DNA from 3 places in the Cellvibrio zantedeschiae genome. Region 2 is predicted to be linked to each of the others. Evidence: predicted binding sites of a transcription regulator. Region 2 holds the regulator's gene; each other region holds the start of a gene.
What was found. The regulator sigma-54, encoded in region 2, starts transcription at its own class of promoters, with help from an activator protein. The targets are predictions, from matches to a motif close to TGGCACANNNNTTGCNNT.

Region 1 (10,188 bases), 230 kb from region 2:
GCTGGAGCAATTGCAAACCCAGGTGCAGGAAGAGATTAATCAAGACCCTGTATTCCAGCAGATGAAAGATCAAATCCTGATTGATTTGACCGCGCTTGGTTTGCGCATCCAAATTGTCGATAAAGATCAGCGCCCCGGTTTTGATGTGGGAAGTGCGCGCATGAAACCTTATATCGAGGATGTGTTAAAAGCTTTGGCGCCGCTATTGGACAAAGTACAAAACAAAATTAGCGTTACCGGCCACACAGATTCCACTTCTTACGGCGCTGGCGCTAGTTACACCAACTGGGAACTCTCGGCAGACCGTGCGAATTCTGCGCGCAGAGCGCTTGTGCAAGGCAATTTCCCCGATGCCAAGGTGGCGACAGTACAAGGCATGGGCTCTGCCGCGCCGCTAATAGCCGACAAACCTGACGCGCCTATCAATCGCCGCATTGCGATTATTGTGCTTAAAAAGGCCGTTGCTGATGCTTTAAGTAATGGCGGTACAGGGCTCAATTCCAGTGATCTGCTTAAGACTACTGATATGGATTCCGAGCCCAAACAACACATCATGACGCCAAAGGAAGTTGAAGCTGCGATAGACGCCAAGCGTTGATTTCTGTTAGTTCAAAAAAGCTCCTTGCGGGATATTCCTTCAAGGAGCTTTTTTTATAGGATGCAAGCGCGCCAAGTCTGATTAGCTCGCCACTGGCGACTAGGCTATAATCGCCGCCTTTTACTGACCGACCAAGCAGACCAGCATGATTAATCTCAAGACCGAACTCGCCAAGCGCCGTACCTTCGCCATTATTTCCCACCCTGACGCCGGTAAAACAACCGTGACCGAAAAGCTTTTATTGTGGGGAAATGCGATTCAATTGGCGGGCTCAGTTAAGGGTAAGCGCGGCCCACATGCAAAATCCGACTGGATGACCATGGAACAGGAGCGTGGTATTTCGGTGACCTCATCGGTCATGCAATTTCCTTACAAAGGCCGCGTAGTAAACCTGCTGGATACTCCCGGTCACGAAGACTTCTCCGAAGATACTTACCGCACTCTTACCGCAGTTGACTCGGTATTGATGATGATCGACGGCGCAAAAGGTGTTGAAGATCGTACGATTAAATTGATGGAAGTCTGTCGCTTGCGCGATACACCCATTCTCACTTTTATCAACAAAATGGATCGTGAAAGTCGCGATACTGTTGAGCTGCTGGATGAAATTGAAAACGTTTTGAAAATTTCTGCAGCACCCATCAATTGGCCTCTCGGCAGCGGAAAAGAATTTGTTGGTGTTTATAATTTTTACACCGACATTATTCACGTCTATCAATCTGGCCAAGGCCATACAATTCCCGACGATATTCAAATCAAAGGTTTGGATAGCGATGAAGCAACAAAATTGTTGGGCTCATATGCATCTGATATTCGCGAAGAAATTGAATTTGTGCGCGGCGCAACTAATCAATTTGATTTGGAAGAATATTTGGCTGGCCGTATGACGCCGGTGTTTTTCGGCACAGCTCTCGGCAATTTTGGTGTGCGCGAAATGTTAGACGGTTTTGTTGAATGGGCGCCTACACCGCGTAGCCGCGAATCAAAAGATCGCGTTGTTGAAGCGAACGAAGAAAAATTCAGTGGTTTTATTTTCAAGATCCAGGCAAACATGGATCCCAAGCATCGCGACCGAATTGCGTTTATGCGTGTGTGCTCGGGTGTTTACCAGCAAGGCATGAAAATGAAACATGTGCGCATCGGTAAGGAAATTAGAATTGCTGACGCCGTGACGTTTATGGCGGGTGATCGCAGCGCAGTGGAAGAAGCACTCGCAGGCGACATTATCGGTCTGCACAATCACGGCACAATTCAAATCGGCGATACTTTTACCGAAGGCGAAGATTTAAAATTCACCGGCATTCCCCACTTTGCACCGGAACTCTTTCGTCGTATTCGTTTGAAAGATCCTTTGAAGATGAAGCAACTGCAAAAAGGTTTACAGCAGTTGTCGGAAGAGGGGTCAACGCAAGTGTTTTTTCCCATCAATAACAACGATATTGTTGTGGGAGCTGTAGGTGTTTTGCAATTTGAAGTTGTAGCCTACCGGTTGAAAGACGAATACAAGGTAGAAGCAGTATACGAACCGGTTAACGTTACTACGGCGCGCTGGTGTGAATGCGATGATCCGAAAAAACTGGAAGAATTCAAACGTAAGTGTACCGAGAACCTCGCGTTAGACGGCGGTGGGCATTTAACCTATTTAGCTCCATCCAGGGTCAATTTATCGCTTACACAGGAGCGCCATCCAGACGTAGAATTCAGGGCAACTCGCGAACATTAATCGATTTTATCGCGTAAATACACTAAGCTGGTTATATCTAAAATAATATTTGAGGCTGAAAAGTGACTCAAGCGAATAATAATAACGATCTGGTTTGGGATCTTGATGCGTTTAACCAGCGTCAGCGAGCTATTGATTTTGTAATGGGGTTTGAAAATAAGCTTTGCGTATTTTCAAACTCGGTTGAGCAGCTTTATACCAATTACAATATTTTCTTTCCTCGCGAAGAAGCCCGCAAGCTAGTGATTCTGCCCAATCCATACGCACATCACGATACCTTTAATGGTATTCCCGAATCTGCTGTAACTGCGACAGGAATGGAAATTCTTCCCGGGGTTTTTAAAGGCAAACAAACCTTATTTTTGCGTATCCCTTTTAAGCAGGGAACAATAAAAACTGTTCCCCTGCAAATGGGCTTGCGTGTAGTGCAACAGCAATGTCCTCCAGAAAGGCCTTTCTTGCCTGTATTGATGAAAGGTGATTTGCGGGAGTTGGATGCATCTATTCCCTGCTTGCACTTGCACAGAATCCACGTGAATCGGCTTACAGCTCACTCTACGTTGGACAAAAAAGATATAGAAAAAGTTATCAGTAAGCGTTTGGCAGATTTAAGTTTGCTTTAGACGTGGAATGAAAGGTGGCTTGATCAACACTCCTGCTGCAGAAACAAAAAAGCCACATATGTGGCTTTTTTGTTCTCAGTTTTGCTGAAATCTATTTCTGTAGAACGAATTTAATTGGTGCGGTAAATTCAAAAGTTGCTCCAGAAATTGCATCTGGAATTGCTGGGTATGGAGCAACTTTATTAACTGCTTCCAGTGCTGCTTCATTAAGCGCTTCAACCTCTGAGGCTTGTACTACAGAAGTGCTTACGATATTGCCCTGACGATTAATCGTAACGGCGACGCGCACACTACCTGTTTGACCGCGCTCAAGCGCTTTTTTCGGATAGCGAACGCTGGCGTAAATTCGTTTCAAGTTATCCGAAACATAGAATTGGCGAGCCAAAAGATTTTGTGCTGTTAACGCAGGTTTTTCATCATCGTCATTAGCTGCGGCAGCGGTTGCAGCTGGTGCTTTTTGCGCGGCTAAACGAGCAGCTTCAACTCTTGCAGCTTCCGCTTTAGCTTGTTCTGCTTTTAGTGCAGCAGCTTGTTTTGCGCTATCAGCAGAAGATGTTTGTGCGCCGGCAGTTTTTGCTGCTGCATCTTTTGCTTCTTTCTCTTTTTCTTTCTCAGCTGCTAAATCGGCAGCAGATTTAATCTTGCTCCAACCCGCCACTTCGGTAGTGCGCTCTTTGGACGGTTTGATTTTGTCGTAACGAGCTTTAAGCGCGGCGTTAACATTGCCAGCTTTCAAAATGTCATCTTTGTAATCAGAAGAAAGCGGTACTTTGCCAATCCAGGTTCTCAATAGCATTGCAAAAAATTTATCTCCAGCAATGTTGCCCAGGGCCACGTCGTTGATGGAAATATTTACACCTTTACCGGGCTCGTAATTGAAGGAAATGGTATCGTTTTGAACAAAACGACCTTTGAATAATCCGTCAAATTTCACCATGTTATCGGCTTGTTCAGTCAGCAGTGTAGGTGCGTTATTGATTGCCATACCCTCAATCCACCAGCGGCTGAAGCGGCGTGTGGTCACGCCTTCGGGTGCAACAATTTTTAATTCCATGCGCATGGCTTGGTTGTTAGCTAACAGCTTGTCAGGGTTATCGCTAAGGGAGCTTGAGTAAAGTGCACCGATAAATTGCTCTTTTCCCAAATCGATATGAGTAGCCATACCGTTGAGTACGGGTTCGGCGGCTACACTTAAAGAACAATAACAGGCGAGCAAAAAACTTATGCAACAGTTGATAATATGCTTTAGGCGCATGGCGTAAATACTCTCATTCTATTTATAGGTAGGTGATTGGTTGAGATAAAATCCGTTTTAAACGCGTGCTCCGATAGTTTGAAGTATAATATATAAATTTGAGAGGCGGTGTATTCTCTTTCCCTCTACCAGGCCGCTGACAAAAGTCTGTTTTTAGAGTATAGGTCAAAATTACAGAACAAAAATAATTGTTAATTTGAAATCTGGCTGTTTACCAGCTAGCTTTTTTGTCAGAATAAGCGAGTTCTTTCGTTATCCAATTTGCACACTAGGGCACGACATGGAAATAAAACTGCTGTCTAAGCTGTCTCGCGATTATGTTGAGCAGCTTTTATCAGGCATTCCATTTTTTAAGCTGGTCAAGCAACAAGATGCTTGGCAGTTTGAGTTGTTGTTGCAGTCTTCCCGAATTGTTACTTATTCACCCGGTGAAATTGTTCTTCAGCGTGGCGATTCGGATCATTGGTTGTTTTTCTTGTTAAAAGGGCGCTTGGCTGTCTATGTCGATGATCCGCTAAAAGGAGAGTTAATCAATTATGTAACTCCCGGTGAAGTGTTTGGCGATTTGGCGCAGCTGATGGGGCAACCTCGCACAGCCACAGTTCTCGCTGAATCCAGCGCGCGAGAATCTATAGTGTTGGCTACTGATGCCTCGATATTTGGTGATGTGAGTTCATCTCGTCCCATCACAATTCAAACTAAACTGGCTTATTATCGCAATACAGTGCATAACCTGCGTTGGAAGCTGGAAGTTTATCGCTCCCAGCATCTGCAACATCCACTTGCCAATAAGCATCGTCAGGTTAAGCTTTACACCGGTGTGAAAGACACACTTGAAGAGTTGAAGGCGCTTTATGAACAAGCACAGGCGCTTGCCAGCCTTTTATTAGAATGGAATAGAGAGTTCGGGGCTTTAAGTGCTGACTCAAGCGTCCAGCAAGATGCCTATAATCTATAAAAAATACGTCGCTAAAACTTTGCTCGCTTAATTTTTGCGTTTCACATGCATTAAGAATTTTAATAATACTGCTGGCCTCCCTGAGGCGCTGTCCTATCTATTGTTTCTATTGGTTGATTGACCTATGAAATTTGAAGACATGAAACTGATTTATGGTTATCCGTTGCAATTGCAAGCAAGCAATAGTGCGGGGCAACCAGAGCGATTTTCCTGCCGTTTAATTGGTTGCCTACCTGGCCGCAGTATTCTCTTGTCTGTACCTAAGTTGGCAGGCAAATTAGTGCGCTTTCGTACGGGTCAAAAATTGGTTGCGCGGTTAATGGTAGATAACGGTATAGGTATATTTGCCAGCACCGTTGAAATCCAAACAGCAGATCCCTACCCTATACTGCATATTAGTTATCCCGACAACGTAAGTTTTAAAGGTATTCGCGGGGCAACGCGAGTGGCTATTGATGAGCCAGTACAAATTGTTAACTTATCGCTTATTAGCGATCAGCAAATTTCGGGTAATGTTGTTGATGTTAGTGTGACCGGCGCTCGTATAGAAGCTGCATCTGCCTTTGGGGAGATAGGGCATAAAATCCAGGTGACGATGAAAGTTGCGGTTGCAAATATAATTCGCGATTTAACCCTGGAAGGCATTATTCGCTCACGAGGAGAAGCAGATCCTCAAAATGTGAGTAACTCAATTGCTTATGGTGTGGAGTTCATTGAGCCAGAAGAAGACAAACGCTTACTTTTGTATGCCTATGTATATGCACAAATCGGTAGTGAAGAAATTATTGGTAGTTAATAGGCGATAATTGATTGGTAAGATGCATTGCCGCAGCTAATTATTGTGAGTGCAAATAAAAAAGGGTGCCCTGAGGCACCCTTTTTTATTTGAAGCACTGATCGCTCAATGCTTCGCGAGCATTAAGCAGCTGGAGTAGCTGCTACTGCTGCTTTTGGCTTACGACCGCGCTTTGCAGCACCGGCAGCAGCTTTCTTAGCAGCTGGAGCTTTTTTAGCTACTGCTTTTTTAGTGGCAGGAGCTTTCTTGGCAGCTGGAGCTTTCTTAGCTACTGCTTTTTTAGCAGCTGGAGCTTTTTTAGCTGCTGCTTTTTTAGCGGCAGGAGCTTTCTTGGCTGCTGGAGCTTTTTTAGCTACTGCTTTTTTAGCAGCTGGAGCTTTTTTAGCGGCAGCTTTCTTGGCAGCAGCAGCGGTTTTCTTAGCAGAAGCTTTGGCTTTTGCAGCAGCTTTCTTAGCAGCTACTTTAGCGCGTAAAGCAGCTTTTTTGTCAGCAGCTTTTTTCTTGGCAGCAGCTTTCTTAGCAGCAGCTTTAGCTTTCAATGATTGCTTCTTAGCAGCAGCTTTAGCTTTTACAGCAGCTTTCTTAGCGGCCAATTTAGCTTTTACAGCAGCTTTCTTAGCAGCAACTTTGTTTTTAGCAGCTACTTTCTTAGCAGCAGCTTTTGCACGCTTAGCTACAGCAGCTTCAGCTTTAGCAACAGCTTTCTCGTGAGCTGCAGCTACTTTGTTAGCAGCTTTAATAGCAGCTACTTCTTTCTTAGCGGTAGCAACCGCAGCTTTAGCAGCGTCTGCAGCTTTCTTGGCAGAAGCAACATCGCCTTTAGCAGCAGCAGTCAACTTAGCGTTTTTCTTTTTAGCAGTAGCAGCTAATTTGCTTTGTGCAGCTTTAAGAGCAGCACCAGCTTTAGTTGCTTCTTTTACAAGACCAGCAATAGCTTTTTGAGCATCAGCAGCTTGAGCAGCGCGAGCCTTTGCCAATTGAGTTTTGAGGGCAGCGAGTTGTTGTTCTAGACCCGCAACTGGATTAACGGCAGATTGTTTACGTGCAGCCATAGTGTGTGCTTCCTGTAAAAATTCGATTAGACGAAAAATGGATAAAAAGTTACAACATGTATAAATTAAAACTTTATTGAAAAAATTCAAGTTTTTTAATGCATTTTTTGCAAAAAAACGTGTTTTTTTTACAAAAAAGTCCAAATTAAAGCTCTTAAGAGTTTATAAACACGATTTTTTTTGCTTTTCGAACTTTCTAAATGATTGTTAATTTATTTTTTAATGTAAATTTTTAACCGCTAATTTCCCTCAAATGAGTCTTTTGAAAACTCAATAACACCTGTTTAAGGTTTTTAAAAACCTTAATGCGAACTCTTTTAAAGATCTGTTTCGGTCATTTAAATTTTTTGTAAAAGCACTTTGATGACTCTTTTAGATGGCCTTACATACCCTCTTCAGACTCTCGTTAACCTCATAATGAACCCGATTAATTTTTTGAGTTTAAAGTTTTATCGCGTTTGATTTTTTTATTTTGCAATCCAGGCAATAACTAATATTGATAGTTATTATGTATGCATATACAGTATTGATGTTGTTGTTTTTAGTTTTGGAAAATTTTTTGTGAAAAAAATCATTCATTGTGATGCAGATTGTTTTTATGCAGCAGTCGAAATGCGCGATGACCCTTCGTTGCGTTCGCGCCCTATTGCCGTAGGGGGGAGCTCTGAACAGCGCGGCGTAATTTCAACATGCAATTACGAAGCGCGTCATTTTGGTGTTCGTTCTGCTATGTCATCCATTGCAGCAAAAAAGCTATGTCCAGATTTAATAATCCTGCCGCATCGCATGGAGGCTTATAGGGAAGCTTCGGTAAGCATGCGACATATTTTTTATCAATACACTGATCTCGTAGAACCACTATCGCTTGATGAAGCTTATTTGGATGTTAGCGATAGTGAATATTGTGGCGGGAGTGCAACGCGTATAGCCGAGCAAATTCGCCAGCGTGTTTATGACGAATTAAAGCTGACTGTTTCAGCGGGTGTAGCGCCCAATAAATTTTTGGCTAAGGTGGCTAGCGATTGGAATAAGCCAAATGGCTTATTTGTAATTACGCCTAATGCGGTAGACAGTTTTGTTTTGCGTTTGCCTGTCAGTAAAATTTTTGGTGTTGGAAAAGCAACTAATACTCGGTTAGCAGAGATCAATATTAAGACCTGCGCCGATTTGCGCCGCTTTAGTATTTTCGAGTTAAAACAGCGTTTCGGGCAGCTTGGGGTACGTCTATATGAATTGTGCCGGGGGATAGATAACCGTGAGGTGAGTCCCTCGCGTCGGCGTAAATCATTAAGCGTTGAAAATACCTTTCCGCAAGACTTGCGCGATTTGGCCAGTTGTTTAAATCGCTTGCCTGAACTTTTGCAACAGCTGGCGAGTCGCTTAAGGCGAATAGATGATGATTACGTGGTGGTTAAGATATTCGTCAAAATAAAATTCGCTGACTTTACCCAAACCACTATCGAGCGCAGTGGGTCCACTTTAACGCCGTCGGAGTTTCAGAGTTTATGTTGTGATGCATACGCTCGCAAAGAATCGCCGGTCCGCTTATTGGGTGTTGGTGTTCGCTTTGTTGATTTGCGTGAGGATCAACCTTTCTATCAGTTGGATTTGTTTGAGTGACTGAAAGAGAGTGAGCATGGAGGAGTGGAGGTGTGACACATCCATGTGATGTGAGGATGTTAAAGCGAGTCGTAGGTGTTGCGAACGTGTAGGGGCGGTTGATAGTGACGGTTGCGGCTTGCGCTGAAATGATCATGTAAGGTGTTTTGCATAAGTTTGGTGAATTCTGGCTGCTTGATGCAAATTAAATGTCGATGATCGCCTGCTTCCATATAGATAATATCGTTTTCCATCAATTCATCATCCCAAATCACATCAATACCATAAGCTTTGCCAACTACCGGTATTGCACCTGCCTCGCAATCTTTAAAAAATTGCACAAGTTCGTCTTCTTCAACGAGATGCATGTGTCGGTCAAATATTTGGTTGAGGGTATGGCGCAGGATTTTATGGCTGGAGGGAAGTACGCAAAGCGTGTAATGAAAATCTTCATCGCGGAGTAAAACGCCTTTAGCAAGTGAGCGATTGTCTATCTTGGCAACTTGAGCAGTGTTAAATGAGCCCTCTGCATACGCATGCTCGAGTAATGAATATTGGATTTGATTGTTCGTTAAATATTTCTCTATGTTTCTAGCGACACCCATACGTCAACACTCCAAAAAGTGAATATATTTATTTAAGTGGCGTTGGTAAGGTCAAACAACCTTTGCTCTTAAAGTATAAGAACGGAAATGCAAATGCGTTGGAAAGTTTTCGAAGCAATTTCTTTAAAAATAGATGTTTTGGTTATCAGCAGCGAATAAATTGCGGTATGGGTGGGTGATTGGCAGAAATTACCGCCTGATAAAACAAAAGGCCTCGTGGCGTAAACCATGAGGCCTTTTATTTTGGATGAGTTGAAACTTATGCGAGAGCAGCGATTTCTTGTCTTACGGACGCCAGTTTCACGCAGGTGACGAACACTTTCATGGCTTCAACAACTTCCGGTACTGTGGGAACTGACGGCGCAATACGGATATTGCGATCTTCCGGATCTTTACCATAGGGGTAGGTTGCGCCCGCTGGAGTCAATTTGACGCCAGCTTCTGCTGCCAGGCGTACGGTCTCTTTTGCACAGCCTTTGCGGGTATCAAAGGATACGAAGTAACCGCCTACTGGTTTTTCCCATGCGCCTAAATCTGTACCTTCAAAGGCGCCTGCCAAGGCTTCCAACACAGCTTCAAAACGTGGGTTAAGCAATTCAGCATGTTTCTTCATGTGAGCCATAAGAGCGGAACGGTCAGGCAAGAAACGTGTGTGGCGAATTTGGTTAACTTTGTCTGGACCGATTGTTTGGGCGCCCAAGGCCTTTTTGAAACCAGCCAAATTGGCAGCGCTAGCGGCTACGAAGGCTACACCCGCACCAGCTTGGGTGATCTTGGAGGTAGAGGCGAACTGAAGCACTGAGTCTTCGGTGCCGTTGCGGCGAGTTGCTTCCAGAATGCTTGCCAGCTGGGGAGCATTATCAACCAAGTCGTGTACCGAGTAGGCGTTATCCCAAAATACGCGGAAGTTAGCACTGGCGATTTTGCCCAGTTTGGCAATGCGCTCAACAGTTTCATCGCTATAAACAACCCCTGTTGG
Region 2 (10,188 bases):
TCATTCAATCGAATTTAGTGAATAATCAGGCACGGAGAAGAAAAATGCTCATTGCAATTCACAATGAGCAAGATAGCCATTAATCAGCCTTAACGGCTTTGGCGATATGATCGATGATCGTTTGGATTTGCACGTGTTTCATTTTCATCGACGCTTTGTTCACGATCAAACGCGAACTGATGTCAGCAATAAATTCACGCGGCTCCAAACCATTTGCACGTAAGGTATTACCGGTATCGACAATATCTACAATCTCATCTGCCAAATTCATAATCGGTGCTAATTCCATTGCGCCGTAAAGTTTAATGATGTCAGTTTGGCGGCCTTGAGCGGCGTAATATTGTTTGGCGATATTCACGTACTTAGTTGCAACACGAATGCGACCAGCGGGTGTAGTTGCACCTTTCACGCCGGCAGTCATCAGCTTGCAGCGGGCGATGTTTAAATCCAAAGGTTCGTACAAACCATCTGCACCGTTTTCCATGAGTGTGTCTTTACCTGAAACGCCCATATCTGCCGCGCCGAATTGCACGTAAGTTGGAACATCAGCACCGCGAAGCAACAACAAGCGTACGCCTTCCTGACTGGTTTCAAACACAAGCTTGCGGCTCTTTTCCATATCTTCCAGCGGCTCAATACCCGCCGCAGCCAATAAGGGCAGTGTCTCTTCCAAAATACGCCCTTTAGTGAGCGCTATGGTTAGGGTTTGACTCATAATCAGCTGGCCTTTTTTTTACGAACTGCTTTTTACACGACACACGCTGGCGCCGATGCTTTGGAATTTTGCTTCAATGGCTTCGTAACCGCGATCAATGTGGTAAATACGGTCAATCAGGGTTTCACCATCTGCAACCAAACCAGCAATCACCAAACTGGCAGATGCACGTAAATCCGACGCCATCACTGGCGCACCTTTCAAACGCTCAACACCTGTTACAACGGCAGTATTACCTTCCAGCGTAATATGTGCGCCCATACGGTTCAATTCGTTTACTTGCACTAAGCGGTTTTCAAAAATGGTTTCGGTGATATGGCTAACACCTTCGGCGACTGCGTTCATCGCCATAAATTGCGATTGCATATCGGTTGGGAATGCAGGGTAAGGCGCAGTCTTCAAACTCACCGCTTTCGGGCGCTTGCCGTGCATATCCAACGCAATCCAATCGTCGCCGTGGGTGATATCGGCGCCCGCTTCTTCAAGCTTGAACAATACAGCTTCCAGAATATCGGCTTTGGTCGCCGTCAATTTGATGCTGCCGCGCGTTGCCGCCGCTGCGACCAAGTAGGTGCCGGTTTCAATACGGTCTGGCATTACGGTGTAAGTACAACCATGCAAGGACTCAACGCCCTGAATGGTCAGGGTTGAAGTGCCAATACCTTCAATTTTTGCGCCCATAGCAACTAGCATGTGCGCCAGGTCCACAATCTCTGGCTCACGTGCGGCGTTTTCGAGAATAGTTTTACCTTCTGCCAAGACTGCCGCCATCAGCAGATTTTCTGTTCCACCAACGGTGACCGTATCCATAAAGAAATGAGCGCCCTTCAGGCGACCATTAGAGGTTGCACGAATGTAACCGCCGTCGATTTCAATTTTTGCACCCATGGCCTCGAGGCCACGCAGGTGAATATCCACGGGGCGCGAACCAATTGCACACCCACCAGGGAAAGACACATTGGCTACGCCATAACGAGCAAGCATTGGGCCCAACACCAGAATCGAAGCACGCATGGTTTTTACGAGGTCATAGGGCGCGGTAAATTCGGTGATATTGTTGGAATCCAGTACAAAGCCGTGGCCATTTGTACCCGTGATCGCCACCCCCATAGAACCCAACAATCTGTTCATGGTGGTGATGTCATTCAAATGTGGAACATTGAGCAAGGTGACCGGGCTATTGGCCAAAAGCACCGCTGCAAGGATTGGCAAAGCAGCGTTTTTAGAGCCAGAAATACAAATTTCACCACTGAGCGGACCGCCGCCCAGAATTTTAAACTTATCCATTACTTATCCAAATTGCGAGAGCAACCAATTAAAGAGTGATTAGGCAGTGGTTAATTATTGCTGTTGTTGCCATTGTTCAGGGGTAAAGGTCTTCACAAAATCCACGGCGTGGATGGTGCCGTCAGCAAATTGCTGCGCTAGCGTGCCGAGCACCAATTGTTGTTTTTTTACCGGAGTCAAACCCGCAAACGCTGGGCTCACTACCACCAAATCAATGTGGCTACCGTTTATGCCAACCTGGACCTGGCTATCGGGAATTTGGCTTTCAATAAGCGCTTTGATTTGTTCAGCTTGCATAGAAAAACTCGTGGGGCACTGCCCTTGATCAAAATATAAAACAAAAATGGGGAGTAAACAAAGGCGTGAATCTTACCCGAAACAGCCCGCAATCGCACCCAAAAGTGCGCCAATAAGTGCATATCGCAGCAATAAAAAACCCCAACCGGTGATGGCTGGGGTTTTTAGAATGGATTCAGCAAATGTAACCTAGTTAGCAGCCAACCAGGTCTCAATCACCTTATCGATATTCTTGTCGTTTTTGATCATGGCTTGGTCGAACTGGCTGGTAAAAGACTCACCCAAATTCACACCATTCAATACCACATTGATCAATTTCCACTCACCATTATCTTTTCTCAAGGTGTAAGAAAGCTTGTGGGTTGCGCCTTTGTCACTGACTTCCTGATCAACACTTACACGCGTTGCATCAGCAGCCATGGTTACAGGCAAGGTTTTAATCTCGCTATCCGCGTAATTTGCCAAACCTTTTGCATAGGTTTTGATCAAACCGTTTTTAAAGACAGTCGTGAATTTTTCAATTTGCTCGGGGGTAGCTGTTTTTGCTGATTTACGCATTACAGCTTTGGCGATAAACGGAAAATCGACCACTGCATCCAATGTTTTTTGCACATCTGCATAGTAAGCATCGGTCTTTTTGCCAGCAGCATTGTGTTTTTTCACAATGGCGAGCATATCGGTAGTTGCTTGCTCAACAATGGCTTGCGGTGTTTTTTCAGCGGCAGAGGCTATGGGTGCAACAACCATCATTGCCAGACTTAAAAGAACACCCGTAAGGTTTTGATACAGTGGTTTCATGTGTTTACCTTCCTAAATTTAAAGTTCCAGTACAATGCGCCGGGGCAATCAACACTTTGGCAACAGTAAATCCAACGTGTTTTTCCTTTCTTGCATGACGACCTTCAACGAGAAAAATCATCAAGCCCAACGCGTGGCGATAACTTCCTGGGCAATGACACAACCCAACAAGCAAATTCAACTTTTGCAAATCGCAAAAAAGCGCGAATTGCAAAAAAAGGTGCGCGAATTGCAAAATGGGGGCGCAATCCCCAATATCAAGCGAGCAGTTCCTAATATCGCTATAATGACCTGCTTGCATATCCATCAAAAGTGTTAATAGTCATCACGAGATCTCTCTATGCCGCCATTCGATTTTATTGCCTCAGGACTTCGAACAGTTCGCATAGAATCTGATGCTGTAACCGCTTTGAGCCAAAGACTCGACCAAGAGTTCAACAAAGCCTGCGAGCTCATACTCAATTGCACCGGGCGGATTATCGTGACCGGAATGGGTAAATCCGGTCACATCGGCAAAAAAATTGCCGCCACCCTCGCCAGTACAGGTACACCTGCGTTCTTCGTTCATCCCGGCGAAGCCAGTCACGGCGACTTGGGGATGATTACCAAACAAGACATAGTGCTGGCAATTTCTTACTCCGGTACATCTAACGAAATCCTGACTCTTCTACCCTTGCTTAAACGCTCGGGAATCAAAATCATCAGCATGACCGGCAACCCAGGCTCCACATTAGCGGAAGTAGCTGAAGCACACCTGAACATAGCAGTTGAGACCGAGGCCTGTCCGTTAGATTTAGCACCGACGGCAAGTACTACCGCAACGCTAGTATTAGGCGATGCCCTGGCCATAGCCCTGCTGGAAGCGCGCGGCTTTACTGAGGAAGACTTCGCATTCTCCCATCCCGGCGGTGCACTTGGTCGTAAATTATTGTTACGCGTGGTGGACATCATGCACACAGGCGATAGAATCCCGCGTGTTCCGCCTACAGCGAGCTTGAGCCAGGCGCTGCTCACCATGACCGAAAAAGGTTTCGGCATGACAACCGTGGTAGATGACAAAAATCAGCTCTTGGGTATTTTTACCGACGGCGACTTGCGCAGAACAGTTGATAAGGGTATTAGTCTCACCGGCGTTAAGATCAGCGACCTAATGAACAGAACACCCAAAACCATCGGCATTAAAGCCCTGCCGGCTGAAGCCTTGAAAATGATGGAAGATTTAAAAATCACCGCGCTTGTGGTTAGCGATGAACAAGCCTGCCCCGTTGGTGTCTTACATATGCATGACCTGCTGCGCGCAGGCGTTGTTTAATTAACAAGGATTCACTTTTGAGTCATTCAAACTCACCGTCACAGTTTTTAGCCGCACCTGAACTAGAGGCTCGCGCCAAACGCATCAAACTACTCCTGTTGGATGTAGACGGCGTGTTAACCGATGGCTGTCTTTACTTCAGCAACCAGGGCGATGAATTCAAAACCTTCAGCACGCTCGACGGCCACGGCATAAAAATGCTGCAGAAAAGCGGTGTTAAAGTGGGCATTATCACTGGCCGCACCAGCAATCTAGTCGCCAAACGCGCAAGCGATTTGGGCATAAAAATTTTGGTGCAAGGCCGTGAAGACAAGTGGGATGCGCTGCAAGAAATTTTGGCCGAGCATCCACTCGACCTCGAAGAAATTGCATTTATGGGCGATGACTGGCCAGATTTGACAGTCATGTCCCGCGTTGGTTTGGCCTTAACCCCTGCTAACGGTCATTTCACAGTGGTCGAACGCTCCCACTGGCAAAGCCATGCACGTGGTGGTGAAGGTGCCGTGCGCGAAGCCTGCGATATGTTGATGAAAGCGCAAAATACGCTCGATCAGCTTTTAAAATCTTACTTGGCCTAACCCCCAGCATGTCCAAATTACACTTGCCAACAATCAACAGCGCCAATCTCGAGCGGATTAATCCCCTGCTTTTACCTTTGCCCTGGCTAGTTGTTATTGTGCTGGTAATCTTGTTTGCCACACTCCGATACTCGAGTAAGGAAAATTTGATCAACCAGCCGCAAGCCGATGTAAAAATATTCCCCCATTCCTACATTACCAATGTTGAAATGCGCCAGTATGACGGTGAAGGCAATATCCACTATCAAATGACGACACCTTTAATTCGCCGCTTCCAAGTGAAAGAAAACCCGAGCGACAAAGATTATTCCCTGTTTGAAACCCCGGTGTTTATGGTAGTTAACAATCCCCAAAAGCCCGGCTGGTTTATTACAGCGCAAGAAGGACGTTTGGATAACAACGACACCTGGTTCAGCCTTACTCAGGAGGTAGTGGCGCGACAAACCTCTGAAAAACAAGGTGAAACCACCATTACTACCAGTGATTTGCGCCTAAATATCCAAGACCAATTCGCGCAAACTGGCAAAGCTGTTACTATGCGCGCCGCTAAAAGCCAGATTACAGCGGTTGGAATGCGCGCAGACATGAAGCGCGAGCGGATTGAATTACTCTCTAACGTCAAGGGCACCTATGAACCCTAGCCTTACATCAAAAATCCTTCGCTGGACCCGCGTCGTGGCTTGCTTGCTGGCAATGAGTTCCGCAGGAGTTCAGGCCTTGCCCGATGATAAAAACCAGTCTTTGCGCATTTCTGCCGACAAACAAGAAATCGACCTTAAGCAAGGAGTTGTGATTTATAGCGGCGATGTGAAGCTAATCCAGGGCACGCTGGAAATTACTGCGCAAAAAATTCATGTTCGCAAGGACAAGGATCAGGAAGAAGAATCATTCACCGCTGAAGGCAGCCCTGCCCACTACCAGCAACAACCGGAAGCCGGTAAGCCCATTATTCACGCCGAGGCAGGCACGATTCATTACAACGTAAAAACCGAGCAATTGGTGTTGGATAAAAACGTATCTATTGAACAAAACGGTTCGGTTACCAAAGCAGGACACGTGGATTACGACATTAAGAGCCAAACGGCGAAGTTTTCCGGTACTGGCCGTGTCGAAACGGTAATTCCTGCAAAACCAGAGAAAAAAGAATAACCCATGGCCAGCCTCCACGCGCAACACCTTGCCAAGAGCTATAAAAAACGCAAAGTCGTTATCAATGTTTCAGTTTCCGTTAGCAGCGGCCAAATTGTTGGCCTGTTAGGACCTAACGGCGCCGGTAAAACTACCTGTTTTTATATGATTGCCGGCTTGGTGGAAGCCGACAATGGCCGCGTATTAATTGATGATTTGGATATCACCAACTTGCCTATTCACGGCCGCGCCCGTGCCGGTATTGGATACTTGCCACAAGAAGCGTCTATTTTCCGCAAGCTCAGCGTTGCCGATAACATCATGGCGATTCTTGAAACCCGCAAAGACCTTAACCGCAAGCAGCGCCTGGCGAAAATGGAATCCTTACTGCAAGAATTCCACATCACCCATATTCGCGACAGCCTCGGTATGTCGCTATCAGGTGGTGAACGTCGCCGCGTGGAAATTGCCCGTGCCTTGGCGACAGATCCAAAATTTATCCTGCTCGACGAACCTTTTGCGGGCGTTGACCCCATCTCGGTTGCCGACATCAAAGAAATTGTTCGCCACCTAAAAGATCGCGGCATTGGCGTGTTAATCACCGACCACAACGTGCGCGAAACCCTCGACATTTGCGAAACAGCATTCATTGTTAGCGAAGGTCATATCATTGCCAGCGGTAGCTCTTCCGTTATTCTCGCCAACGATAAAGTTCGTCAGGTTTACCTTGGCGAAGACTTCAAACTTTAAGCTTTTCGTCGTCCATTTCCTTGACAAATTAAAATCCTTAACCATTAGGCATAAAGATTGCTTTAAATATTTCCCTTTAGCGCCATTGAGTTATTGCCTAGTCGTCAAACCCTGACTAAACTCCATCTAACAGTGTTTAGTTTTTTGCTCGCCTCTTTCGCTAGCTAAGGGTTTTTCGTTCGAATAATGAAGCAATCTCTACAACTCAAGCTCGGTCAACAACTGACCATGACCCCGCAGTTGCAACAAGCGATTCGCCTGTTGCAATTATCGACCTTAGATCTCCAACAAGAAATTCAGGAAGCTCTTGATTCCAACCCCATGTTGGAAGTGGAAGATAGCTTTGATACTCCGTCATCATCCAATACCGAATTTGAAGACAGCGACTACGCTCGCACCCAGGAAATAGCAGCCACCAGCGATAGCGGTACCGACGATTTTAGCGAGAGCTATTCCGGTGAGATGACGTACAACGAATCCAGCAGCGAAAAGTTTGGCGATGAAAGCTTTGGCGAAACCAATTTTGGTGACAGCGATGGCTTCAGAGAAAGCGAAAGTTTTACTGACACCGATAACTACGCCGGCACAGATGATTACAGCGAAAGCGCAACCGAATGGAACGAAGCCATTCCTGCCGATTTACCCGTAGATACCAGTTGGGATGACGTATACCAAACCAGCCAATCCAGTGGATCTACCAATTACGAAAACGACGACAACGATTTTGAAAGTCGCCGCGCCGCTACTGATTCGCTGTACGACCACCTTATGTGGCAACTCAATCTCACGCCTATGTCTGATCGCGACCGCATAATTGCCATGGCAATTATTGATGCGGTTGAACCTAGCGGAATGCTATCAGTCACATTAGAAGACATTTTCAGTGGCCTGATCACCGAATGGGATGATTTGGAGCTGGATGAAGTGGAAGCGGTTCAGCACCGCATCCAACAGTTTGATCCTTGCGGCGCCTGCAGCCAAAACCTGGCCGAATGCTTGAGTGTGCAGCTGCAACAATTCGATGCTTCAACGCCCTTTTTGGCCGAAGCAAAACTCATTGCCAAACAATATTTACCACTACTGGCAAGCCGCGATTTCCGCCAGTTAATGCGCAGGACCAAACTTAAAGAGGATGAGCTTAGCCAAGCGGTAAGCTTGATTCAAAGCCTGAATCCACGCCCCGGCGACATGATTGCCAGCGGTGAAACAGAATATGTAGTGCCCGATGTTTTTGTGGAAAAACGTGAAGGCCGCTGGATGGTAGAGTTAAATCCGGAAATAGCGCCGCGTTTACGCATCAACTCTGATTATGCATCGCTGGTAAAACGTGCGGACTCCAGCAGTGACAATACATTCCTGAAAGACAATTTGCAGGAAGCGCGTTGGTTCTTGAAAAGTTTGCAAAGCCGTAACGAAACCCTGTTAAAAGTGGCCAGTTGTATCGTTGAAAAACAACGAGGCTTTTTGGAGTACGGCGCCGAAGCAATGAAGCCATTGGTACTGCATGATATTGCGGAAATTGTTGAGATGCATGAATCGACTATTTCGCGCGTGACTACGCAAAAATTTATGCACACACCGCAAGGTATTTTTGAACTGAAATATTTTTTCTCCAGCCATGTGAGCACAGATTCCGGTGGCGAATGTTCTTCCACAGCCATTCGCGCCCTGATCAAAAAGCTGGTGAGCGCGGAGAACCCTAAAAAACCACTAAGCGATAGCAAAATTACCGATCTACTCGGCGAACAAGGCATTCAGGTTGCACGCCGCACCATTGCTAAATATCGCGAGTCGCTCAACATTCCGCCATCGAATGAGCGCAAAACACTTTAACTGAAAATATTAAGCTGGAAATATTTTGTGAGTGCATTTGGCACTCATGTAACCACCGAGGATGTATCTATGCAAATAAATGTCAGTGGCCACCACGTAGAAGTTACCGAATCAATGAGAGATTACGTGATCAGCAAATTGGAGCGTTTAAGCAATCATCACGACCGCATCACTAATACTCACGTTATTCTTTCGGTTGATAAACTCGAACAAAAAGCGGAAGCCACTTTACACGTTAGCGGAAAAGATATTTTTGCCGATGCCACAGATCCCGATCTATATACAGCAATAGATTCCCTGGCCGACAAATTGGATCGCCAGCTAATTAAACATAAAGAAAAGATGCGCAGCCATCGCTAAAAGCTCGGACAACTATGCAAATTCAATCACTGTTAACACCCGAACGCGCTTGCAGTAGCCTTGAGGCCAGCAGCAAACGACGCGCATTGGAATTACTTGCAGAAGTTATTGCGCAAGATATTTCAACCATTGATGCCGATGATTTAGTGCGTCGGTTTCTTGCGCGCGAGCGTTTGGGGTCAACAGGCGTTGGGCACGGCATTGCAATCCCGCACTGCCGCATCAATAACAGCGCGGGTGCTATAGGTGCACTTATTACGCTAAAGCATCCCGTTGAATTCGATTCTATCGACAATGAACCTGTCGATATTTTATTTGCCATGCTGGTGCCAGAAGATTCACACGCAGAACATTTGAAAAATTTGGCCGCTCTGGCCGGTGCATTAACACGCAGTGAGTTTCGCCAGCGTTTACGTGCCGCCAGCGACAACAGCACACTTTACGAAGCAGCCATCAGCTGATTATTTTTAAGCTCCAGGTTTTTTGAACCAAATCGATTTGGTTCATATAGGGAAACATTATGCAGTTAGTGATTGTGAGCGGATTATCCGGCTCAGGCAAAAGTACCGCCCTACACGTGTTGGAAGACGTGGGGTACAACTGCATTGATAATTTACCTGTAAGCCTGTTGCCCGCACTGGTTGCACAAATCGAAATCCACAAAGACGACCAACATAAATTCGCGATTGGTATAGATGTTCGCAACGCCTGGAAAGACTTGCAAATATTCCCGCAAATGATCAGCACCCTGAAAGAGGCACACCTGCCCTTCACGGTGATTTTTTTGGACTCCCAATCGTCTGTATTGATCCAGCGCTTTAGCGAAACACGCCGCAAGCATCCGCTCAGCGACAAACACACCAATTTGGCTGAGGCGATTGCGAACGAACAGGAATTGCTGGAACCTATTCGCGATACCGCGGATCAAATTATTGATACCAGCCATTTGACCCTGCATGAACTGCGCGATTTGGTGAAAGAGCGCGTAGTCGGCCGCAGCCAGTCCAGCATGGCGATATTGTTTGAATCTTTTGGCTTTAAACATGGCATCCCGGTAAATGCAGATCTCGTCTTTGACGCGCGCTGCCTGCCGAATCCTCACTGGAAACCCAATCTTCGCCCCTTGACGG
Region 3 (10,188 bases), 710 kb from region 2:
TGAACAATTTGGACGGCTCAATCGAAGCAGATTTGATGGACTCCATCAAAGAAGTGGACGAAGACATGGGCAACCAGATTCAAGACCTTATGTTCGTGTTCGAAAACCTCAAAGACGTGGAAGATCGTGGCATTCAAGCATTGTTGCGCGAAGTTTCTTCCGAGGTTCTTATTGTTGCGCTTAAAGGTGCGGACGACGAGCTCAAAGAAAAAATCTTCAAAAATATGTCCAAACGTGCAGCAGAACTTTTGCGCGACGATTTGGAAACCAAACCACCAATGCGTTTGGCCGACGTAGAAGCCGCGCAAAAAGAAATTCTTACTACTGCACGCCGCATGGCCGATTCTGGCGAAATTATGTTGGGCGGCGGTGGCGAGGCAATGGTTTAATTTCCGTCAGTTGTCGCTCGTTTGGGTTCATGCGGAAAACTAATTCCTAATTTATTGTTGTACAGGCCTGCGCACTAGTTCGCGGCTTAATTGGAAAAGAATATGACATCCAAATCCATGCCTGGTCGCATTGCATCCGAAAACTTGGGTGAAGTTACATCCTGGATGCTGCCACCTGTCGATGACACCGGAAAGGTGTTATCCAGCGCCGAAAAAGAAGCGCGCATGCGCCGTGAAAAATTGCTGCAACAAGGCAAAGAAAAAATCGAAACAGTTGAAATTCCTGCGCAACAAAAAACCGGCATGACCGCACAAGAAATGCAGGAAATTTTTGACGCCGCCGAAAAAGATGGCTTTGCCCAAGGCCATGCCGAAGGTTTAGAAAAAGGTAGAAGCGACGGATACGAAGCCGGGCGTCAGCAAGGTTTAATGGAAATGCGCGCGCAGTTAACCTTGGAGCAACAGCGCTTTCAAAGCATTGCCAACTCTTTACTGAATCCGCTGACTGCACAAGATAACGACATCGAAAATATGTTGCTTGATGTAATTTGTTCGCTCACGCAAAGCGTTATTCAACGCGAATTAGTTACAGATTCTTCGCATATTTTGGAGCTGGTAAAAACAGCTGTTGAAGCGCTTCCTGTCGGCAGTAAAAATATTCGCATTAGTTTAAATCCCGACGATTTGGCTGTGGTGGAAACTTATGCTGCAGATCAACAACTGGATTGGAAATTTTTTGGTGACATACAATTGCAACCTGGCGGCTGCAGAGTAGAAACCCCTGAAAGCCGCGTGGATTTTTCAGTATCGCAACGTTTGCAAACTGTACTTGAGCAATTTTTAACGGGGCAATTGGCGCAGTTAGATGGTGCAGATGATTCGTCGCAAGTTGAATAAAATCTTTCGAGTACTTTGCGCTCAGGATGATTGGAACAGAAGATTTGATTTTAATAGGGAGTCGTCATCCTCGCGTAGCGGGGATCCAGCTCTTAGGCAGTAACTCAAATTAAAAGCTGGATCCTCGCTACGCGAGGATGACGACTCCCCGTAAAGACGGTTTACCTATGTCAGAACGCCAATCCATCACTTCTCGTCTACAACACTACGCGCCGCGCCGTTTGGTAAACAATGAGCCTGTGGCCGAAGGTCGTATTACTCGCTCGGTTGGTTTAACCCTGGAAGCGGTTGGCTTAAAAGTGTCTGTAGGCAAACAGTGCGAAGTGATCAATAGCGATGGCCGTAGTATAGAGGCAGAAGTTGTTGGCTTTGCTGGCGACCGCGTATTTTTAATGCCTATCAAGCGCGTTGAAGGTTTGCAGCCCGGCGCACGTGTTATTCCCGTTTCTGCCCAGCAAGGTATGCGCATTGGTTTGCAAACCCTAGGGCGTGTTGTGAACGGTATTGGCCAGCCTTTGGATAATAAAGGCCCCTTGGTTGGCGATGAATTTCTGGATTTCGCTCCGCAGGAAATTAACCCACTGCAACGTCACCCCATTAGCGAAACACTCGACGTAGGAGTGCGAGCGATCAATGCGCTAATCACCGTCGGCCGCGGTCAGCGTTTGGGTTTAATGGCCGGTTCCGGCGTAGGTAAAAGCGTGCTCATGGGCATGATGACCAAGTTTACGACGGCGGACATAGTGGTCGTGGGGTTGATTGGTGAGCGTGGTCGTGAAGTTAAAGAGTTTATTGATCATATTCTGGGTGAAGAAGGTATACGGCGCGCGGTAGTAGTGGCTTCGCCAGCGGATGACGCTCCATTAATGCGCCTGCGCGCCTCGCAACTATCAAGCCGCATTGCCGAATATTATCGTGACAAGGGTTTAAACGTGCTCTTGTTGATGGATTCGCTAACCCGTTATGCGCAAGCGCAGCGGGAAATCGCCTTGGCCATTGGCGAGCCGCCAGCAACCAAGGGTTATCCGCCTTCGGTATTTGCTAAAATACCCCAATTGGTTGAGCGCGCCGGTAACGCGGACAAAGGGCAGGGCTCGATTACTGCGTTTTATACCGTATTAACCGAAGGTGACGACTTGCAAGACCCCATTGCGGATTCGGCGCGTGCGATTCTGGATGGTCATGTGGTTTTATCGCGCCGCCTGGCAGAGGAGGGTATTTACCCCGCGATTGATGTAGAGGCTTCCATCAGCCGTGCTATGCAAAACATCGTACCTGAAGATCATCTCAAACAAATGCAACGCTTCAAACAGTTGCTCTCTCGCTATCAACAAAACCGGGATTTGATTTCAATTGGCGCATATAGTCCCGGCGCAGACGCCGAGACTGATGCGGCCATTGAGCGCTTCCCTCATTTACGTGCTTTTATCCAGCAGGGCATCAATCAGCGTGTGCTCATGCCTGAATCTATCGCCAATCTCCAATCCGTTATTCGCACCCAGGCAACCAAGGGAAGTGGTCCCTTGGCGTCCCAGCATCAACGTTAGGTTGAAATAGCTTATGGCTGAATCCCGCGCCAAGCGTATGCAAGTGGTACTGACTTTGGCCGAGCGGGCAGAAGAACAGGCCGGCCAACAACTCAGTCAATGCCAAGCGCAGGTCGATGCAGAAACTGAGCAATTGCGTCAGTTAGATGAATACGCCGCCCAATATTTAACAATCTATACCGAGCGCAAAACCGCCGTCAGGCCGCAGGAGCTGATTGCTTACAGCGGTTTTATCCAGCGTTTGGGTGATGCGCGTAAAGAACAGGAAGGGCGCCTGAAACGAATCGAAGCGCAGATGGAGCGCTTACGTCAGGCTTGGCGAATAGCGCATCAAAAATGCGAGTCTATTAAAGAGCTTATTACACGGTTAAAACAGGAAGAAAATGCACTGCTCGACAAGCGCCTGCAAAAGGAATTGGATGAGCTGGTGGGGCAGGCTTACATCCGGCGTGAAAACATAGATTGACGAAAAAATAAGCACAAGTTTTTTGCCCTGAAATAGGGCGGTTTTTGGTTGGCACTTTTTAACGAATTTGCCTTGGTCGAGCTATACAAAAGGTATTTATCGACTAGGCTTAGGATGGAAATACTTAGTGTAATCACCTCCCAAAGGCTTTAGGGGTAAGGGGGTTATCGTGGTACTAAGCTAACAAGATGCAAATAATGATTATTTGAATAATGTGATAGAGGTAATTTATGGCGATCACGTCTACCGTTTCTGCAGATGGTTCTCAAGTAACTATCTACATTCAGGGGCGTTTTGATTTCAGTTCACACCAGGATTTTCGCAATGCTTATGAGAAGCTTGCCAAAACTCCAAGCCGGTTTCGGGTGGATTTACAAGGTACCTCTTATTTGGACAGTTCTGCTCTGGGGATGTTATTGCTGCTGCGCGATCATGCGGGCGGCGAGCGGGCAGAAATTGAAATTGTGAATTGCTCGCAAGATGTTAAAAAGATTTTGCTCATCTCTAACTTCGAGCAATTGTTTTCTATTCAATAATCACAAAGAACTCGTGTATTAAAGTTCTTTCAAATCCAGGTTATGGTTTCCATAACCGATGGTGAATGGAAGCGGTTGCTATGAATGAAGTCCGCAATTTAAAAATTCTCGTAGCTGATGATACCGATTCTGATCGTCTTATTTTAGAGACGATTGTGCGCAAAGAGGGGCATCAGGTTTTTTCCGCAAAAAACGGTTTGGAAGCCGTTAATATTTTTCAGCAAGAACATCCCGATATTGTATTGCTAGATGCACTTATGCCGGAGCTGGATGGCTTTGATGCTGCTCGCCAAATTAAACATTTGGCGGGTGATGAATTAGTGCCCATTATTTTCCTCACGTCCCTGCAAGATACAGAATCGCTGGTTCATTGTTTGGACGCCGGTGGCGATGATTTTTTATCCAAGCCATACAACCGCGTTATTCTAAAAGCCAAAATTAAATCGTTTAATCGCATGCGCGGTTTGCATAACACCATGATTGAACAGCGTGATCAGTTGTCACAACATCACCAGCGCTTATTGCAAGAGCAAACTGTCGCCAAACAAGTGTTTGATAACGTCGCCCACAACGGTTGTTTAAACGCGAGTAATGTTCGTTATTTTCTATCATCACTCGCTGTGTTTAATGGTGACGTGGTGGTGGCAGGTATGCGACCTAATGGCAATATGATGGTATTGCTCGGCGATTTCACCGGTCACGGCTTGCCCGCAGCAATTGGCGCTATGCCTTTGGCATCTACTTTTTATGGCATGGTGCACAAAGGCTTTTCCATGTCCGATGTGCTGCGCGAAATTAATAAAAAATTAAAATCGATTTTGCCAATCGGATTATTTTGTTGCGCAACAATGATTGATTTTAATTTTCGTCGCAAGCGTATAAAAGTATGGAACGGTGGTTTACCAGCGGGAATGATTTATCGCCAAGATGGTACTGTTATTCCCATGCGGTCCTCTCATTTGCCGCTTGGAGTTTTGCCAGAAAAAAGTTTTAAGGATGATGCGCAATTCTACGACCTCGATATTGGCGATAGAGTTTTTATGTGGTCAGATGGGATTCATGAAGCACGCAATTCAGACGGCGAAATGTTTGGTGAAGAGCGCCTGTTACAATTGTTTGAAGAAAATGATTGTAGCCAATCTGCATTTGATGAAATTTTGTTGGGCGTTAAAAATTTTATTGGTTCCGGCGAGCAAGACGACGATTTATCCATGATCGAAATTTGTATGCAAGCACCGGAAAATGTTAGTCATCCCAATTACAACTTCAATCAGTCGCAACAAATGGCGCAAGTTGAGTGGGAGTTGCGATTTGAAGTTAAACCAACCAGTTTTAAATCATTCGACCCTTTACCTTTTTTGCTGAATATTCTGACAGAAGAACCAGACCTGCGCGGCTTTAGTGGCAGCCTATACACTATTTTGGCAGAGCTTTATTCCAATGCACTTGAGCATGGTGTACTTGGGTTAAGTGGCGACATTAAAAAAACACCTGAAGGTTTTACTGAGTATTACACCCAGCGTGAAAAACTGTTAAATGAAATTACTACCGGATTTGTTCATATTTATTTTGCGTATTCATCCAACATTGAAGGAGGCTCATTAACGCTGCGTGTTGAAGACAGTGGTGAAGGTTTTGATTATAGTGCACGACAAGGTAAGGAGTTATTGGTAACCGGCTATAGTGGGCGTGGTATAGGCATAGTGGAAAAGCTCTGTAAAACGGTGCGTTATTATGGTTCTGGTAACATGGTTGAAGTGGTGTTCGAATGGGTTAATAATGACTAGCCTGTTGATCATCCTGTGAATGAATTGCGTGCCTGGATTAGCTTATGAACGACCCCCAACATTTAGATTACGATGCGTTGAATGCGCTTAAAGAAGTTATGGAAGATGATTTTGGTTTTTTAATTGAAACCTATTTGAAAGACTCTAGTGATCGCTTGGTAGCGCTTCATGAATTAGTGAAAAGTGAAAATGCAGATTTGATTCGCAGAACCGCCCACAGCTTTAAAGGTAGTAGTAGTAATTTAGGCGCCGTGTTTTTGGCTAGCTTGTGTTCAGTTGTAGAGCGCAACGCTCTCGATCAAAAATTTTTCACCCTGCCTGAAGATGTCTCGCGGATTGAAGCGGAGTTTTTAATCGTTAAACAAAAGATGCTGGATTTTCTTGGTTAGCAACGAATAATAAATTTTACTGTTCTATCGCCTTTTGGCACCTCCCTTGCTTTTATCTTGTTGAAATCGTAAATCAATAACAAAATCCATTCGAAAGCGGCAAGCCCTTGCCGTTTTGTGGTTTTGTGGTGGCAATACAACGAGGTGGCGGCAATGAATAACAGCTCTGCAAATAATTTTTTACTCAAATCCGTACAGGCGCCTGCCGCTCAGGCATCGGTACCCAAACGCAACTATCAGGATGATAACGCCGCCAGCTTCCAACAAAGTTTTAAAGATGTTCATGAAAGCGTGCGAGCGCAAGATGAAAAAGTTGCAAAACCTGCTCCTAAAAAAGTCGCTGCTGCTGATAACCGCAAGCCAGCGAATGACGTTGAGAGAAAGCCCTCTGCACCGGTTAAACAAGCTGAAGAAAATCGCTCGCGCGAGCAGGTAGACACCACCGAAAACAAAGCTGAGAAGAGCGATAAGCTAGCCAATCAGGATTCCAATCCTCAATCCAGCGAAGGTAACGATGCAAACAAAGAATCATCAAGCAAAGATGGCGGCAAAAAATCCACCGCTAAAAACACGACGGAAGATGAAGTGGCTACCGACCTTGCTTCTCCAGTGGTGGCAGCACCTATAGTTCCTGCCGCCTTAACTGCGGTGGAATTGCCTGCGGAAGTTTTAGCTGCAGGTGCCATAGATGTTAAATCTATTATTGAGTCCGGGTTTAACTTGCCTGCAAACATGACCAAAAGCGAACCTGCGATAGCTGCTGGTGATTCTCCAGCAGGAAACACCGTGGTATCGAGCAGTACAGAAGCGGTAGATCAAAGCGTTTTGAATGTGGATATGCTGACCACAACGGCAGATCAAGGCATTCCGAATGTAGATGTGCTTGCCACCACAGCTGACGCGGGGGCCGCACTAAAGCAACAAGCAACAGCTGAATCTTTATCGTCCAAATCTTCCGAAATTGTGGTTGATCTTGAAACATCTCCAATTCCTCAAATTGCAGCTACAGATTCGCCGGATACCCTTGTTGATCAAGCAGCTATTGCATTAACGACCGCAGGTACTTCAGCTCTTCCAAAAACACCTGCAACACAGGCGGCAACCTCAGTTCCACTTGGGGAGGATGCTTCAACGGCGGATGGACTTAGCGCTATACCTGCTCCTCAGGTTGTAGAGAATTCAGCATCCAGGCAGGCCCCTCAGGTTGCGAGCAACCAGCCCTTGGCAGCAGATGCAAATCAAACACAAAACCAGTCACTGGATCCTAAGGCCAGTTTCGAGAAAACCCTGCAAAATATTTCCATACCTGAATCGGCGGGGCGCGATGCAGGAGCTACGTCTGCCGCTGCGCCAGCTAATTCAACTAATAGCGCTCCAGCTACTAGCGCTTTGGATTCGATGTTGCGTTTCAGTGATGCCAATACACCTTCTGCCCGTGGCTTTGTTGTTCAGACCGCAGTGCCTGTACCTGTTGGTCAGCCCCAATGGAGCCAGGCGGTAGGTGAGAAAGTCTTATGGTTAGCGGCGCAAAATGTGAGTTCGGCAGAAATTCACCTCAACCCTGAAAATCTTGGGCCAATGCAAGTTAAGGTCAGCGTTAATCAGGAGCAGACTACGGTTAACTTCACAAGTCATCACCCGGTAGTGCGTGAGGTGCTTGACCAAAACATGGGGCGCCTGCGCGACATGTTCAGTGAGCAGGGTTTGAATTTGGTTAATGTAGACGTATCGGATAAATCGTTCAGTCGCCAACAAGGCGAAGCCAAAGATCAAAAGGGACAAGCTGGCAATAAAGATGTAGCCACTGATGAGGACACACAAGTTGCCGTAAGTGCTATCACCCAACAACGCCTTGTGGATCACTACGCTTAATTCTTCTATTTATGCGAGGCCATTTTGGCTTCGCATATCCTCTGTTTGTTCGTAATTAAACGATGGTGCCCGAGGCCGGACTTGAACCGGCACGCCCCAAAGAGCACCCCTCTACTCTTGCTCGTTGATTATTTGAACATCTTGCCTGCAATACAGTCATCTCAGTAAATCACGCTCAAAAAAAGCCGTTTCGTCCATATGCTTCGCTAGCATTCAAACAATCCGCTGCTACGCTTTAGGGAACAATAGCTGGCATAGCTATTGCTCAAACCCTATTAGCCAAAGAAAGTGACGGAGTTTTGACATGGCCGCTGGAAAAAAAGAAGACAAAGACGACAAGGCAGATCAACAGGTTGATGCCGCTGCCGCTGAGGCCAAGAAAAAGAAGAAAAAGCTTTTCATGTTTATTGGAATTGCTGTTTTATTAGTATTGATTTCAGTGGGTGCGACTTTCTTTATCGTATCCAAAATGATGGGCTCCAAACATTCGGGTGATGAACAAGAGGCTGCGGCTGAATCCAGTGAAGCAGCTGAAGTGGTTGCGCCAGCGGTTTATTATCCCTTGAAACCTAATTTCACCGTTAACTATGACGTAAATGGCCGCCAACGTTTTTTACAAGCTGAATTAACGCTTATGTACCGCGATCCAGCGGTGGTAAAAACACTGGAGTTACATATGCCAGCTGTGCGCAACGGTTTGGTAATGTTATTGAGCAGCCAAGTGTTTGAAGAATTGCAAACCGCCGAGGGCAAAGAAAAATTGCGCGCGGCTGCGCTGCAAACTGTGCAAGATATTATTGCTAAAGAAGAAGCCGCTGGCGCTGAAAAAGCTAAAGAGTCTGAAGAGGAAGAAGACGAAGAAAAATCTGCGGAGAAAAAATCTTCACCCAATATTGAACAAGTATTATTTACTCAATTTGTAATGCAATAAACTCAGCCGCTAACGCAATATCAGTAATGCAATAAAAGGATAGTGACTCGTGCAAGATCTCTTATCGCAAGACGAAATCGACGCGCTCCTTCATGGTGTTGATGACGGCGACATAGAAACCGAATCGGACGTAGAGCCCGGCACGGTAAAAAACTATGACTTAACCAGTCAGGATCGTATTGTGCGCGGGCGTATGCCTACGCTCGAAATGATTAACGAACGTTTTGCACGTTACACTCGCATCAGTATGTTTAACATGTTGCGCCGCACTGCAGATGTTTCTGTGGGCGGCATCCAAATTCAAAAATTTGGTGAATATGTTCACACGCTTTATGTGCCTACCAGTTTGAACATGGTGAAATTTCGCCCGCTGCGAGGCACAGCATTAATTATTTTGGATGCCAAATTAGTTTTTAAATTAGTAGATAATTTTTTTGGCGGCGACGGACGCCATGCAAAAATTGAAGGCCGTGAATTTACGCCGACTGAATTGCGTGTTGTCCAAATGGTATTAAACCAGGGCTTTGTTGATCTTGCCGAAGCCTGGAAAGCAGTGATGCCAATTAACTTTGAATACGTGCATTCAGAAGTGAACCCATCGCTTGCTAACATCGTAAGCCCCAGTGAAGTCGTTGTAGTCAGTACTTTTCACGTAGAACTTGATGGCGGCGGCGGTGAATTACATATCACTATGCCTTACTCAATGATTGAACCTATTCGTGAAGTTTTAGATGCCGGTTTGCAATCAGATACCGACGAACAAGATGAGCGTTGGGTAAAAGCACTGCGCGAAGATGTGCTCGCCGCAAAAGTTGAATTGGAATGCGATGTTGTGCGTCGTGAAATTACACTGCGTGACATTGTGGATTTAAAAGCAGGGGATGTAATCCCCATTGAATTTCCTGATTTCCACGTGCTAACCGCAAACGGTGTACCTATGTTCAGGACACAGTTAGGTCAGCATCGCGGCAATCTCGCCTTAAAAATTAAAGAATTTTTTGATCGCTCCAGCGCGCAAAATATAACAGGTACCCCAGGAGTTAATAATGGCAAGCGATGATATTAATCAAGACGATATGGCCGATGATTGGGCTGCGGCCATGGCAGAGCAGGCCGATGCAGATGAGGCAGCAGCTAATCCCATTTCATTTGAAGAGTTGCAAAGCGAAACTAATAAAGTTAACCCCAATCCTGAATTGGAAGTTATTTTAGACATTCCCGTCACCATTTCTATGGAAGTAGGGCGTACCTCAATTACGATTCGCAATTTGTTACAACTCAACCAAGGTTCCGTTATCGAGTTGGATCGTTTGGCGGGTGAACCATTAGATGTATTGGTAAACGGTACTCTAATCGCGCACGGCGAAGTGGTTG

Region 1: IE104_RS01315 (flagellar brake protein) is a predicted target of sigma-54. The motif match lies at 5,181-5,198, and genes of this name have one in related genera.
Region 3: IE104_RS05470 (flagellar basal body-associated FliL family protein) is a predicted target of sigma-54. The motif match lies at 8,134-8,151, and genes of this name have one in related genera.

The regions. Positions count from the first base shown of each region.
Region 1 covers NZ_BMYZ01000001.1:281,076-291,263, forward strand. Annotated here, with positions in the region: gene motB (flagellar motor protein MotB) at 1-598, shown strand, start outside; gene IE104_RS01295 (peptide chain release factor 3) at 744-2,321, shown strand; gene IE104_RS01300 (hypothetical protein) at 2,384-2,944, shown strand; gene IE104_RS01305 (TonB family protein) at 3,036-4,199, opposite strand; gene IE104_RS01310 (cyclic nucleotide-binding domain-containing protein) at 4,480-5,157, shown strand; gene IE104_RS01315 (flagellar brake protein) at 5,282-5,953, shown strand; gene IE104_RS01320 (hypothetical protein) at 6,076-7,005, opposite strand; gene dinB (DNA polymerase IV) at 7,567-8,625, shown strand; gene IE104_RS01330 (aminoacyl-tRNA deacylase) at 8,685-9,209, opposite strand; gene IE104_RS01335 (aspartate aminotransferase type Ic) at 9,469-10,188, opposite strand, start outside.
Region 2 covers NZ_BMYZ01000001.1:508,778-518,965, reverse strand. Annotated here, with positions in the region: gene hisG (ATP phosphoribosyltransferase) at 80-715, opposite strand; gene murA (UDP-N-acetylglucosamine 1-carboxyvinyltransferase) at 734-2,002, opposite strand; gene IE104_RS02325 (BolA family protein) at 2,057-2,299, opposite strand; gene IE104_RS02320 (MlaC/ttg2D family ABC transporter substrate-binding protein) at 2,489-3,097, opposite strand; gene IE104_RS02315 (KpsF/GutQ family sugar-phosphate isomerase) at 3,438-4,409, shown strand; gene IE104_RS02310 (KdsC family phosphatase) at 4,427-4,987, shown strand; gene lptC (LPS export ABC transporter periplasmic protein LptC) at 4,996-5,628, shown strand; gene lptA (lipopolysaccharide transport periplasmic protein LptA) at 5,618-6,136, shown strand; gene lptB (LPS export ABC transporter ATP-binding protein) at 6,140-6,865, shown strand; gene IE104_RS02290 (RNA polymerase factor sigma-54) at 7,052-8,698, shown strand; gene hpf (ribosome hibernation-promoting factor, HPF/YfiA family) at 8,768-9,058, shown strand; gene IE104_RS02280 (PTS sugar transporter subunit IIA) at 9,073-9,519, shown strand; gene rapZ (RNase adapter RapZ) at 9,579-10,188, shown strand, end outside.
Region 3 covers NZ_BMYZ01000001.1:1,218,037-1,228,224, forward strand. Annotated here, with positions in the region: gene fliG (flagellar motor switch protein FliG) at 1-389, shown strand, start outside; gene IE104_RS05435 (flagellar assembly protein FliH) at 492-1,286, shown strand; gene fliI (flagellar protein export ATPase FliI) at 1,454-2,833, shown strand; gene fliJ (flagellar export protein FliJ) at 2,847-3,299, shown strand; gene IE104_RS05450 (STAS domain-containing protein) at 3,530-3,835, shown strand; gene IE104_RS05455 (ATP-binding SpoIIE family protein phosphatase) at 3,916-5,622, shown strand; gene IE104_RS05460 (Hpt domain-containing protein) at 5,667-6,011, shown strand; gene IE104_RS05465 (flagellar hook-length control protein FliK) at 6,165-7,883, shown strand; gene IE104_RS05470 (flagellar basal body-associated FliL family protein) at 8,188-8,814, shown strand; gene fliM (flagellar motor switch protein FliM) at 8,864-9,874, shown strand; gene fliN (flagellar motor switch protein FliN) at 9,861-10,188, shown strand, end outside.